4 regions of the Oceanobacillus sp. FSL K6-2867 genome follow, and region 1 is predicted to be linked to each of the others. Evidence: predicted binding sites of a transcription regulator. Region 1 holds the regulator's gene; each other region holds the start of a gene.
What was found. Region 1 encodes Rex, which represses fermentation and respiration genes when NADH is low (regulators of the CRP and FNR family bind a similar motif). Its sites were predicted from a motif close to TTGTGAAATATTTCACAA; they were not measured.
Positions count from the first base shown of each region.

Region 1 (3,506 bases):
TTTTTCAAACGTAGTATAGCGGATAACATATAAATCATTATCTTTAGCAAATACTCTTGCTACTTCTTCCTGATCGAGCTGAATATCATCTTCCGTTAATGAAAAGTCAAAAAAACCTTCTTCTGCAGAATTAAATTCAAGCTCACCTGTAGTCATTTCTGTTAAATTCACTTCCATCATCTCGATAAAACCTTCAACACCTAACAACTCATCACCATCTGGATAATAATGAATCGTAAACAGCTCTGTAAAATTCGTTTGATCCTCATCAACTAAAAGAAATTCAGCAGTTGCTTCACCTTCTGCTTCCTCATAGTTTTCAAGCTCCCATTTTCCTTCATCAAACGGAATTTCTAAGCTCGTAATTGTGTCGATGTAAACACCTTCTGCTGCTATATCATCAGCCGTCTCCTCGATAACTTCCCCATTCTCATCAAGCATAATTATCTCACTCGGTTCTTCTGAACTATAAATTTTCCAAGTGCCATCATCCGGACGCAAAACATGAACCCCATGTGTCTCATTGTTCGCAAAGTCAGGACCATCGACCTTCATTGTAGTCTGTTTATATGAGATTGTTGCTTCCTCTTCTGACTTTTCCTCCACCACTAAATCAAATAATTCCATATCTAAAGTATATACCGATAATTGCTCAATTGTCGTACGTGTTGTGTCATATAACGGAGATTCACTATGTACGGTGTCCATATATGCTTCCAGATCATTTTCTGTTAATGCTTCCAGGTTTGCTTCAAGAACTGCAAATAATTCTTCATCCTCTGGAACAGCTTTTTCTTCTTCTGATGCTTCAGCCTCATCTTTCTCATTTTCCTCTGCATCATTCACTTCTTTACTTGCTTCAGCATCGTCGGTCTTTTGATTCGCATTATCACTGTCGTTCGAACATGCAGCAATAAATAAACTAATAAATAATACAAACATAATACCTAAAACCTTTTTCATACCCACGAATAAATTCCTCCTCTATCTTCGTATATTCCCAATACAGATTAACGCAATAATCAGTAAATAGATAGATGTCTTAAGGACCAATAATTTTCAGAAAAATAATAGTTCGATTTATCTAGTAATTATTTATCAGCTTGTTTCCAACCGCTGTATAAAACAGCATTTTTATGGACCTGATGCACATAGTTTATTGTATTTAACAGATATAAGCACATCCAAATCTTGCCATAAAAAAACAAGGCTTTTGACCTAAATTCAATAGCCTTGTAATAAAATAGAATTTCACAATGAATAATTTATTCTGGGTTATCTAACGAGTAATGCTTAAGGAAATAAACCAGGGCCTGTAATTCAACTGCAAGATCAATATGGTGCACCCGAATATGCTTCGGTACGGTAATCCTGGCAGGGGTAAAGTTAAGAATCCCTGAAATCCCCTTTTCCACCAGCTTATCGGTTATCACCTGTGCTTCAATTGCTGGAACGGTTAAGATAACGACTTTAATATCATCTAACTTTTCCTCTAAATCATTAATATGATAAACAGGAACCCCTCCAATATCCGTGCCAACCTTATCTATATCTGCATCAAATGCTGTGGTAATCCGGATATTATTGTTCTTCATAAAGTTATAATGGAGGAAGGCTGTACCTAAGTTTCCCACACCAATTAAAGCAACCTCTGTAACCTCATGCTGGTCCAGGGTACTTCGGAAAAACCCTAATAAATACTCTACATTATAGCCGTATCCCTTTTTTCCCAATGCGCCAAAGTAAGAAAAGTCTCTTCGAATTGTTGCAGAATCCACTTTTACTGCATCACTCAGCTCCTTTGAGGATACTCGCTTCTTCCCCTGCTGATTTAAGTTGTTAAGAAAACGATAATATAAAGGCAGCCGCTTGGCAGTAGCTTGTGGAATTTTGTTCTGATCCATCAATCTTCCTCTTTTCAATCCAATAGTTGTATATAATAAGTTCTTTCCTCTATTTTAACAGAAAACGTCAAATAAGTCGTGATATTTTTCACAATTCAGTTGCTTCGTCAAATAACTATCATATACACTGTAAATGGTGGGGTGAAAAAATGATATTAATGCAATTAAACGGAATTTCAAAATCCTTCGGTGCGGAAGAGATTTTATCAAATATTAAAATAGAAATTAAAGATAAAGATCGTATTGCTATTGTTGGCAGAAATGGTGCAGGTAAGTCAACATTACTTAAAATTATGGCACAAGAATTATCGTATGATGAAGGGGAATTTTTCCAACCGAAGGATCTTACATTCGGTTATTTATCTCAGCATATGACGTTAGAGTCAGGAAAAACCATTTGGGATGAGATGCTGGATGTGTTCTCCCATTTAAAATCTTTGGAAAAACAGCTTCGAACCTTGGAAAAGGAAATGGAGAAAGCCAACGAATTAACTGGGGAAGAATATGACAAAGTACTTAAAGAATACGACAAGCTTCAGCTGGCATATCAGACTAATGGAGGCTATACGTATGAATCAGACATTAGGGCTGTACTTAGTGGGTTAAATTTTGAGTCCTTTGATTATGGTACACCAATTGCAGAACTTAGTGGTGGACAAAAAACACGTCTTGCCCTAGGAAAATTACTGCTTCAAAAACCACAGCTGCTTATTCTCGATGAGCCGACCAACCATCTGGATATTGATACATTGTCATGGTTGGAAAACTATCTCGTTAATTATCCTGGCGCCATTGTCATCGTTTCACACGATCGGTACTTTCTTGATAAAACAGTTTCCATCGTGTATGAAATATCACGACATAAAACGCGAAAATACCATGGGACATACAGCAAGTACTTGGAGCAAAAAGCGCTGAATTATGAACAGGAATTAAAGGAATTTGAAAAGCAGCAAACTGAAATTAAAAAAATGGAAGACTTTATCCAGCGGAATATTGTACGTGCTTCGACTACAAAACGAGCACAAAGCAGGCGGAAGCAGCTTGAAAAAATAGAGCGCCTTGATCGGCCACTAGGTGATGAGTCATCCGCTTCCTTCTCCTTTCAAATTAATCGTAGAAGTGGAAATGATGTATTAAAAGTTGAAGAGCTTAGCTTACGTTATGAAAAAGAAGTGAACCCTATTTTTTCCAACATACGACTGGATATAAATCGCGGTGACCGTATCGCACTTGTTGGTCCGAATGGTGTAGGGAAAACTACATTACTTAAGGCCATCTTAGGTAGACTGCAAACTGAAAAAGGAAACATCCAGCTTGGTACGAATGTGCAAATTGGCTACTATGACCAGGAGCAGGCTGATCTTAATTCCACTAAAACAATTCTCCAGGAATTATGGGATGATTATCCTGCCATAAATGAAAAAGATATCCGCACGGTCTTGGGAAACTTCCTTTTTTCCGGTGATGATGTACTGAAACCGGTTCACACATTAAGTGGTGGTGAGAAAGCAAGACTTGCCCTTGCTAAGCTTAAAATGCAGCAAGCAAATTTCCTTATTATGGATGAGCCTACAAACCATTTGGATATTGATAGTAAAG
Region 1 is NZ_CP150144.1:1,363,188-1,366,693, forward strand. Features, by position in the region: gene NSQ77_RS06640 (hypothetical protein) at 1-969, opposite strand, end outside; gene NSQ77_RS06645 (redox-sensing transcriptional repressor Rex) at 1,266-1,904, opposite strand; gene NSQ77_RS06650 (ABC-F family ATP-binding cassette domain-containing protein) at 2,054-3,506, shown strand, end outside.

Region 2 (3,506 bases), 2.2 Mb from region 1:
TTGAACTGGCAAAGCAGAATGGATTAGAGGTTTTTATTGCGACTGGCAGACCATATATCGAAATCCAGGATCTGGCTGAAGAATTAGCCATTGATTCATTTATTGCTTATAATGGCGGCTATGCAATCTATCAAGAACAAGAAGTGGTCAATGAACCAATGGACCGAGCGATTGTAAAAGAATTCATCGATATTGCAAAAGAACATAATCATGAAATTGTTCTTTATACAAAAGAAAAGAACTACTTCACCGCTATGGATCATCCATTTGTTAAGAAATTCAATGAAATTTTCCAATTGAGACAAAATGCGTTATTTACTGACGAAGTTGCTGATCAAATTATAGGGGCAACGGTATTAAATATTAAGCCAGAAGATGCATCACTTTATGAAGTAGAAGAAAATATACGTATGTCACAAGTGAATGTGGAAGGCGCAACAAAAGCTTTTGATATTATCCGAAAAAACGTCAATAAAGGAGAAGCCGTATCAAAAATACTTCACCGCATCGGTATCCCAAAAGAGCAGGCTATCGCTTTTGGAGATGGAATGAATGATTGTGAAATGCTGCAGGCTGTAGGTGAAGGATTTGCTATGGATAATGCACATCCAGAACTGTTCACTTACGCAAAACATCGTACAACATCCGTTAGTGATTCTGGAATCTATAACGGTTTAAAAAAACTTGGAGTCATCAATAAGCAGGAAAAAGCAAAACCCAACAGTTAATGGGTTTTGCTTTTTTCATTTGTTGAAGGAGAAGTATGACTAGTTCCTATAATAGGAATCCGCCATAAATTAGAGCTCCAGCAATAATAAGTGCTGGATGGATTTTAAATCGCTCAATTAAAAGAAAACTGACTCCAACGAGTAAAGCTGTCTGCCAAATACCAATTCCTTCATATGACTCGCTGAAAAAACGCCATGCCATAACACCAAGCAAAATAGCAATGACTGGCTGAACAAATAGTGTCAGCCGCTTCACTTTAGGAGAATCTTTATATTTTAATAACATTCCACCAAGGAATATTAATAAAATCAGAGATGGTGCAACAGTAGCAAAGACACCTACAACTGCCCCAGGAATCCCTCCTACTTCATAGCCGATATATCCTGCCATTTTCGTTGCTATGGGACCTGGCAAGGAGTTCCCAAGTGCCAGAATTTCACTGAATTCCTGGACGGACATCCAGCCGTATCGTATTACCACTTCATTTTCAATAAGTGGTATGGAAGCAGGTCCTCCCCCATATCCTAAAATCCCAGGAATAAAAAAGGCGATAAAAATATCAATATAAATCATATGTCTTCACCTTCTTTATTCTTTCTTTGCCGTTTACGTGCAGGCAGAGAGAGAGCAAGAATAAGCAGGACAGCAATTAAAATGCCTGGATGCACATTAAGTATTTGCAAAATAATAAAGAAAAGGACAAGAAAAATGCATGTTTTTACCCACCCCAAACCGATAGAGGCTTTTCGAGCAAACTGCCATGTCAGGACTGCCATCATCATTCCGACTACTGGAACAACTGCTGCCGTCATACCTTGAACCCAATTAAATTCTCGAAATTGTGAAAGTGTAGTAAGTAAAACAATCATTAACAGAATCGTCGGTACAATCGTAGCAAGAACTGCATTTATCATTCCCAGTGTCTGGCCAACCCGATAACCGATATAGCCTGGTAACTTCGTTGCAATTGGACCGGGCAATGTGTTTGCTAAAGCAAGAATATCACCAAATTCCTCATTATCCATCCATTTATAATGATCAACTACTTCCTTTTGAATAAGGGGAATCGAAGCAGGTCCTCCCCCGAACCCAAGTATACCAACCCGAAAAAAAGCAATAAACAAATTCCAGTGTGTTCTCATATGTCACAAACCTTTTTCTATTTTTAGTATGCTGCCAGCCTATGCAGCGATGAACTTTCAAGCAGGCCCGTGAATGAAAAAATAGGTACCAAATGGCGATGCTCTTTTAATGCTGAACTTCCTTTCGCTTACTTAGGTAATCAAAATCACTCATTGCGCCAAGAAGCTCATAGCCTTCATAACTTACTGCATGAACTTATCTTTCCTTTGATTGGTAGCTCATCTCCTCTATGTCTTACCAAATCAACAATCTTTCTTCCCATTATGGCATTCTTCCTTTTATGATTTCCTTTAATATGACGTTCAAATCATTTATACCATTATACGTGAATTGAACATATTTTTAAATATTTCATTCCTTCTTCATCGACATGATATAGTTACAATTCTGACACACTTCTTTAACATTTTAAATAACTTCATCTAAAAATATGTGATATGATAAACATATAAAGAATGCTCAATATTTCACAATTCTTTTTTAGGAGGGTTATTATGGTTGTAACTGCTCAAAACAAAATGGATTTTAAAAGTGGAAAATGGCAAGAAGAAATTAATGTTCGCGACTTTATTATGCAAAACATTACTGTCTATACTGGTGATGAAGGCTTTTTAGCAGAACCGACGAAGAACACGACAGTTTTATGGGAACAAGTGATGGATTTAACAAAGCAAGAACGAGAAAATGGTGGCGTTTTGGATATGGATACTTCAATTGTATCAACCATTACCTCACATGGAGCTGGCTATTTAAATAAAGGCATTGAAAAAATTGTTGGTGTCCAGACAGACCAACCGTTTAAGCGCTCTCTTCAACCATTTGGTGGTATCAGAATGGCTGAAGATGCTCTGGAATCATATGGATATGAGTTGGATGAAGAAGTTAAACATATATTCACCAACTACCGCAAAACACATAACCAGGGTGTTTTTGATGCGTACACACCAGAAATGCGGGCAGCAAGAAAAGCTGGAATTATTACAGGTCTGCCTGATGCATATGGACGTGGTCGGATCATTGGTGATTATCGACGAGTTGCTTTATATGGTGTTGACAAGTTAATCGCTGATAAGCAAGAGGAACATGCAGCAACGGGAGCAAATGGTATTATGTCCGAGAAAATCATTCGTGACCGCGAAGAGCTTACTGAACAAATTCGTGCCTTACAAGAGTTAAAACAGCTTGGTTCAGATTATGGATTTGATATTTCAAATCCCGCTACAAATGCAATGGAAGCATTTCAATGGTTATATTTTGGTTATCTAGCAGCCATTAAAGAACAAAACGGTGCTGCGATGAGTCTCGGCAGAGTTTCTACCTTCTTAGATATTTATATTGAACGTGATCTGCAAAATGGAGTCATTACAGAAGAAGCTGCCCAGGAGCTAGTCGACCATTTTGTAATGAAACTAAGGCTTGTAAAATTTGCAAGAACTCCAGATTACAATGAATTATTCAGCGGGGATCCAACTTGGGTAACAGAATCAATTGGTGGTATCGCCAAAGATGGTACACCGCTTGTGACAAAAAACTCATTCCGATTTTTACACTCATTAGACAATCTGGGACCTGCACCAGAACCAAACTTAACGGTTTTATGGTCTGATCAATTACCGCGGCCGTTTAAGGAATAC
Region 2 is NZ_CP150144.1:3,518,604-3,522,109, reverse strand. Features, by position in the region: gene NSQ77_RS16960 (HAD family hydrolase) at 1-728, shown strand, start outside; gene NSQ77_RS16955 (chromate transporter) at 775-1,302, opposite strand; gene NSQ77_RS16950 (chromate transporter) at 1,299-1,871, opposite strand; gene pflB (formate C-acetyltransferase) at 2,367-3,506, shown strand, end outside.
Region 2: the regulator Rex is predicted to act here: its motif matches at 2,328-2,345, upstream of pflB (formate C-acetyltransferase).

Region 3 (3,506 bases), 490 kb from region 1:
CAGCGGTTCTATTTTTTTATAAAATGAAATACGTAAATTGCTTAGCATTGTAAAGGTTGCCCGATGTGAAAAATACCTTTCTCCATACCTGCTTAAAGCTGATATAATTCCGAGCAGCTTTACAATTGCAACGAGTACCATCAAGGAATAAATGGGTGGGACTAGAGCTGCCTTGGAAATTAAATAGCCACTAGATGAAAACAGCCCGACTGCCGTTACTCCCGCAAGAAAACCACAGGTAATTGAAAAAATAACATCTTTTTTTTCCTGTAACAATACCCTGATGACAGAACGCAATCCTTTCATTTCGTCATCCCTCCTTGCTGTACTGTAACCATATTCCGATAGGCAACTATACTCGATAATAATTCATCATGTGTACCTGATGCCTTAATCTCTCCATTTTCCAAAAGAACTATTTTATCTGCCTTTTGAATCGTATGGAGCCGGTGGGCAACAGTAAAAACTGTTGAATGTTTTCCTAACTCCTGCATTGATTTCTGAAGAATTTGTTCCGTATGCAAATCAAGACCCGTTGTTGGTTCATCAAAAAGAATTACAGATGGGCGTTTGAGAAAGGCTCTGGCAAGCGCTATTCGCTGTTTTTCTCCTCCCGAAAGACCTCTTCCTCCTTCACCGATTAATGTGTCATACCCACTTTCAAGTGAATCAACTAAATCATGGATTCCTGCCTTTTCAGCTGCTTTGATGATTTCTTCCTGATTTGAGCTTTTTGTAGAACCAATTGCAATATTCTCTCCAATCGTCCCTGAGAATATATATGGTTTCTGTGAAATATAGCTTAACTGATCAAACCAGTCCTTTTCTCTGTATTGCTTTAAGGATGCTCCATTTACTAGAATCTTTCCTTCAGTGACCGGTACCAGACCTGCAAGCATATGCAATAATGTTGTTTTGCCTGCCCCTGTCTTCCCGATTATCGCGACCTGCTCAAATGCTGTAATTTCTAGATCAATATGCTTTAAAGCAAATCCATCTTCTTCATAAGAAAATCCTGCATTGCTTAGTTTAATATGTGGCGGGTTATTTTTTGCCAAGGGTATTTCTCCCCAGTCGGAATCATCATTTTCAAGTGTTGAAAGCTCTTCAGCTAATGTATTTGCCGCTGCCATGCTTGTCCTTCCCGTGTGAAATGAATTTCCTAATTCCTTTAATTTCGTGTAAAACTCTGGAGCAAGAATAAGCATTAAAAAGCCTGTAAAAAACATGATATCTTGGAATATGATCATTCGAACAGCGACTTCCAGTGCAATAAGACCAATGCTCAGCATGGAAATAAACTCTAACGCCAAAGAATTTGTAAATGCAATTTTAAGAACTTCCATTGTAGCATCACGGAAATCCAGGCTGCTTTTTCGAATGGTTTTCTCCTGCTCTTTAGACCGACCGAATAATTTCAATGTAGTTAATCCTTGCAGCGTATCTAAGAATGTACCTGAAAAAGCATTCATCTTTTCCAGCTGCTGCTCAGATTTGTCCTTCGTATTAAAGCCAATAATAATCATAAAAACAGGAATAAATGGTGCGGTAACTAAGATAATAATTCCCGTCGCCATATGTTCCATAAAAATAACAACAAGTATGAAAAGCGGTACAATCGTCGATTGAATAACTTGTGGAATATAACTGCTAAAATAAGAATCAATTTCATCTACAGTATCCAACAGAATTCCAACCTTCCTGCCAGACTGACCCTCTAATGAAGCTTGCATGGAGTTTCTTGAAAATGTATGTACAAATAGCCTGCGAAGCTCTCTTTTAGCAATAGAAGCCATCCTTACTCCTGTTCTTCCATTCAAATAATTTAGTCCTGTACGTAAAAGAAGCGCTGCGATTAGGCTAATTATTAACGGGCTAATTTCTGAAAATGAATAGCCTTTTAGGAAAATACGGTCAATAATCATTACAAACAAGTAACCTTGACCGATAATAGCAAGCGCAGAAAGAATCGCAAGCATAACAAAAAGTACGAGCTTCCCTTTCTGCTCTGCTACTATTTTCTTCAATCTATCCATTGACTCTCCTCCTAACTAAGCTATTTTAGTGAACATCTTCACATAAGTATACATGATTTATTTTCTCGAAGTAAACGAATAGCTAGGGTGTTAACATAGTTGTCGATTTTGGAGTTTATTCATGCTGATGTATTGCCTGCTTTTATTTAATTCTAAAGTTTTAAACGTGAAAAAGGAATACTTCTTGCAACATTTCGCAGATGAAAGTGAGCAGCAGCTATGTATTTACATTAATGAATCAATCCGTTGTCAACGATTTTATTATGAGTGATCCAGATGAAGATAAGGTAAAGGAAGATGCCATTGTTTTAAATCATGGTAAAGGATTTGCACCACAATGAAGCTACAGCAAAAAAACTGCCTAATTAAACGAGCGGCTACATAGACTCATTTTCTTAGGCAGTCTTATTTTTTAATAACTTTTACAGCAAAGTAGATAACGAGTGCAATGACAGCATAGATAAAAAACATTACAAGAAAGCCCCATAGCCCCATTACAGCATCAGCAAATTCCATATTTCCCCGATTCGTAATCGCTTGCTGCAATTCAATTGCAAAGACAATTACAATCATAACGGTAAACGTATAGACAAACGAAAATACTGTCGTACTCCACTTCAATTTTTCCAGCAGCTTGAAAAAAATATAAACAAAAAAGAATATTGCCATTCCCATAAAGCCTATTATCCAAAAATGAAGTTCTTTATCTGTCATATGTAAACCAAACATATCTGTAAGGATATCATGTATATTATTTACAATTTCTGCAAGGGTAATAATGATGTCTCTCATTCGCATCTCCAACTTTTCATCTGTCTCTATTATAAGTATATGAATTCTTAGCTATCTCTAAGACAGTGTTTTAGCAAAATACAACTACTGCTTAAGCTCACTTAAATTTCCTAATGCTTCCTTCAATTGAACAAGTTCTTCTTTTGTCAGGGTAACACCTTTGCCCATTTTTTCCTTACCAGGTGCCCAGTCCCGTAAATCATATTTTGGCGGACGGCCATTCCAGCTGATTACATTTAATTCCTTTGTCCATCCTTTTGGAGATTCTGAAATAACAGCAATTGTTTCCATAATTTCATAGTTTAATTCAGCCATAATTATACTCCTTTATGATTCATTTTAATCAACTATTTAACAATCAAGACAGGGCACTTGGCGTTTTGTACAATTGTATTGCTTACACTGCCTAACAGAAGACTTTTTATATTGCTAAGCCCACGATTGCCCACAATGATTAAATCTATTTCGTTAGCTAGTGCATATTCACATACCGCTCTTCCAGGGTTGCGCTGTGAAAAGTCCGTCCGAATGTCAGTTATTGTGATGATCCCTAGTGCTACCATTTCCTTCTTTATTTGCTGTAGTTCTGGTAAAAGAAATTCTGCATCTGACATGGATATGTTCCCTGCAATAGCAGTATCGTTACTTTTAATTCCCGGCGTCACAACGGAAATAACA
Region 3 is NZ_CP150144.1:875,463-878,968, forward strand. Features, by position in the region: gene cydC (thiol reductant ABC exporter subunit CydC) at 1-306, opposite strand, end outside; gene cydD (thiol reductant ABC exporter subunit CydD) at 303-2,036, opposite strand; gene NSQ77_RS04100 (hypothetical protein) at 2,243-2,377, shown strand; gene NSQ77_RS04105 (hypothetical protein) at 2,442-2,828, opposite strand; gene NSQ77_RS04110 (PC4/YdbC family ssDNA-binding protein) at 2,913-3,143, opposite strand; gene NSQ77_RS04115 (universal stress protein) at 3,176-3,506, opposite strand, start outside.
Region 3: the regulator Rex is predicted to act here: its motif matches at 2,063-2,080, upstream of cydD (thiol reductant ABC exporter subunit CydD).

Region 4 (3,506 bases), 490 kb from region 1:
TTAATACAATTGATAATGAAGCTGGAATTAATAATCCAGAAGCTCCATACATAAAAGCATATCCTTTATGACCTCTTGTTCCGTAGGATTCGAATGCATAGTACGATCCTCGGATTGCCAGCAATATAAGCGCAATACTTCCTGGAATCAGTAAAATCGTTCCAAAGTAATATGCTGACTGTGGAAAGAATCCAACAATCCCAACGAAAAAGAATACAAAGAATACATTTGTTACTTCCCAAACAGGAGAAAGATAACGCTGAATGATTTTAGATAAAATATGCTGCTTTCCAGTTATGATGCTTTGTGCGTTGAAAAATCCCGCACCATAGTCAATTGAGCCGACAATGACATAACCGAATAAAAATAACCAAAGCACGGAAATTCCAAGAACCTCTAAGCTCATTCTAAATCACCACCTTGCTGTTTGGCAAGAGCTTCTTCAATCGGATCATTCTTAAACATTCGTCTCAGCACGACAACCGTACCAACACCTAAAATGAAATATAGTCCTACGAAAAGGATAAACATAAGTCCGACATAATCACTAGTGGTTGCTGCCTGATCAATCGTCATTATTCCTCTGAGTATCCATGGTTGGCGACCAACTTCCGCCATCCACCAGCCAGCTTCAATCCCTAAGAATGATAATGGGCCACCAAGGACAATGAGCGATCGGTACCACGCTGTCTTAACAAAAAACCAGCCTCGCTTGATTCCAACCCAATAGACAAGCGAAAGCGCCAGCATGAACATACCGATTGTAACCATTAAGTCAAAATAATAATGGATAATTAACGGAGGCTGTTCTTCTGCTGGAAATTGATCCAGCCCAATCACTTCCGAGTTTGGATAACCATGTGCTAGAATACTTAATCCAAATGGAATTTGCAGCGCATAATTCACTTCCTGATTATCGTCAAGCATTCCATAAAGAATGAGCGGTGCAGCCTCCTCTGTTTCAAAATGCCACTCAGCAGCGGCTAGCTTCTCAGGCTGGTATTCTGCTAAGTATTTTCCTGATAGGTCTCCAATCAGCACAGCTGCAATGGAGAATATAAGTCCGATTTTCATCGTCATAAACAGTGCTTTCTTGTGGTACTCATGTTTCGAACCTTTAAGCAGTTTAAATGCAGCAATTGCTGCGAGCATAAAGGCAATAGTCATATAGGCAGTAGCAAGTACATGGGAAACCTTTGTAGGCATTGCTGCAGTAAACATTGCTGCAATTGGATTTGCATTTACCAGTTCTCCGTTGACGATATCGAACCCAGCTGGAGCATTCATGAATGAGTTAACAATTGTAATGAAGACAGCGGACATACCGCCTCCTAGTGCAACTGGAATCAATAATAGTAAATGTTTACGAGGATTATCAAAACGATCCCATGTATACAAGTAGATCCCTAAGAAAATTGCTTCGAAAAAGAAAGCAAAAACTTCCATAAATAATGGCAATGCAATGATATTACCTGCAAGCTCCATAAAATTGGGCCATAATAGCGATAATTGTAAACCGATTGCAGTCCCTGTTACGACACCCACTGCTACCGTGACGACAAATCCCTTTGCCCATCGTCTGGCCATCAGCATATAATGCATATCGTTTTTCTTGATCCCAACCCATTGTGCAATCATGATCATGAGTGGAACCCCAACACCGATGGTTGCATAGATAATATGGAATGAAAGGGTTAAAATGGTTAATAACCTGCTCGCAAATACCGGATCATCAAATAACAACGCAGATCCTCCTCCTTAATTTTACAAATAAATCCCAAGATTACGTTCTGTATAGATATGTGTAGAGGCACATCTAATTTTATTCTAACGTGTTGTCATACCTAATTGGATATTAGATATGACAATATTTCAAACGGGAAATGAATTAATTGTGAACTCTTTAACAATCATATAACAAATAGAGAAAATGACAATCAATTAGTATTTTCCCCAAAAAATTCGTTGTTAATCTTTATTTCATTTGAAAGATGAGATGAATTTCTTTATCGTAGATACATTTCTTATATGTTTGTTCTGCAAAAGTGACTTGATAATTTTAATATGCACCTTAACCGGTGTCTGAATAAAGAGGGATGATCATATTCCCTCAAGTTCAGTACAACTCCCTGTGTCAGATAAGTCGTCATCTTCCAATTCAACTTCATTGTGACTGGGACATGATGCATATGTTTGCAATATTTGTCTTATTTTTATTAATTTTGGTCATGGGCAACATCTAATCTCAGTTAGATATTAAGAAGATCGCAGATAAAAGAACTGAATATTTTACCTATTGACAACGGGTTTATTTCTCGCCATAATAGAAGGCAATATATTGAACGTTAATAGAGGACCAGTATGCAGTGCTTGCTATGAAAGAGAGCGGAATTTAAGAGCTGAAAGATTCCGTCATAGACAACCTGCAGAACCTACCTTTAGAGTCCCATGCCAATACATGGGCGCATTTCCAGCGTTATGGATGAAGTGGAATGTGAATACATTCAAGTAATGGTGGTACCGCGGAAGAAGCTCTTTCGTCCTTATAATATAGGATGATTGGGCTTTTTTTGCGTTAAGGCATTCGCCTGAAAGCTGGATGAATGCCAGGTCTTCAAATGTAGATAAAGAAATACGTTTAATGGAGGTAATAGAAATGCGCAAGCAACGAATCGTAGTCAAAATTGGCAGCAGCTCACTAACAAATGAAAAAGGTGAAATCGATCAGCAAAAACTAAATGATCATATTCACGCGCTGGCTGCGCTTCGAGAAGCAAATCATGAGGTTATCCTTGTATCTTCAGGAGCTGTTGCAGCTGGCTTTAGGGGACTTGGTTATTCATCAAGACCAGTTACCTTAAAAGGAAAACAGGCTGCTGCAGCCATCGGGCAAAGCTTGCTAATTCAAACGTATATGGAAAAATTCAGTGCCTACGGTATAACAGCAGCCCAGTTATTATTAACACGGGATGATTTTTCAAATCGAGAACGTTATCGAAATGCTTATGCAACTATGACAGAGCTGCTGGAAAGAGGCATACTGCCAATCATAAATGAAAATGATACGGTATCAATTGAGGAATTGACCTTTGGTGATAATGATATGCTATCAGCATTAGTCAGCGGCCTTATTCATGCTGATCAGCTCATTATTTTAACGGATATCAATGGAATTTATAATGGAAACCCAAGAACGAATCCTTCAGCAATCAAATATGACTACCTTGATGAGATAACAAATGAAATGATTGGAGCAGCAGGGGCAAGCGGTTCAAAGGTTGGAACAGGAGGCATGAAATCGAAGCTGATGGCAGCTAAAACGGCAACCATGATTGGAGTTCCAGTTTTTATCGGTTACGGGATCGGTCACGACAAATTACTGCACGTATTACAAGGTAATGGCGATGGAACGTATATTGCTGGGCATGTGAAAGGGCCAATCAATACGAGGAGACAATGGATTGCAATCCACTCCGAATCGATGGGAAAGCTTTATGTGGATAAAG
Region 4 is NZ_CP150144.1:869,763-873,268, reverse strand. Features, by position in the region: gene NSQ77_RS04085 (cytochrome d ubiquinol oxidase subunit II) at 1-406, opposite strand, end outside; gene NSQ77_RS04080 (cytochrome ubiquinol oxidase subunit I) at 403-1,743, opposite strand; gene proB (glutamate 5-kinase) at 2,657-3,506, shown strand, end outside.
Region 4: the regulator Rex is predicted to act here: its motif matches at 1,893-1,910, upstream of NSQ77_RS04080 (cytochrome ubiquinol oxidase subunit I).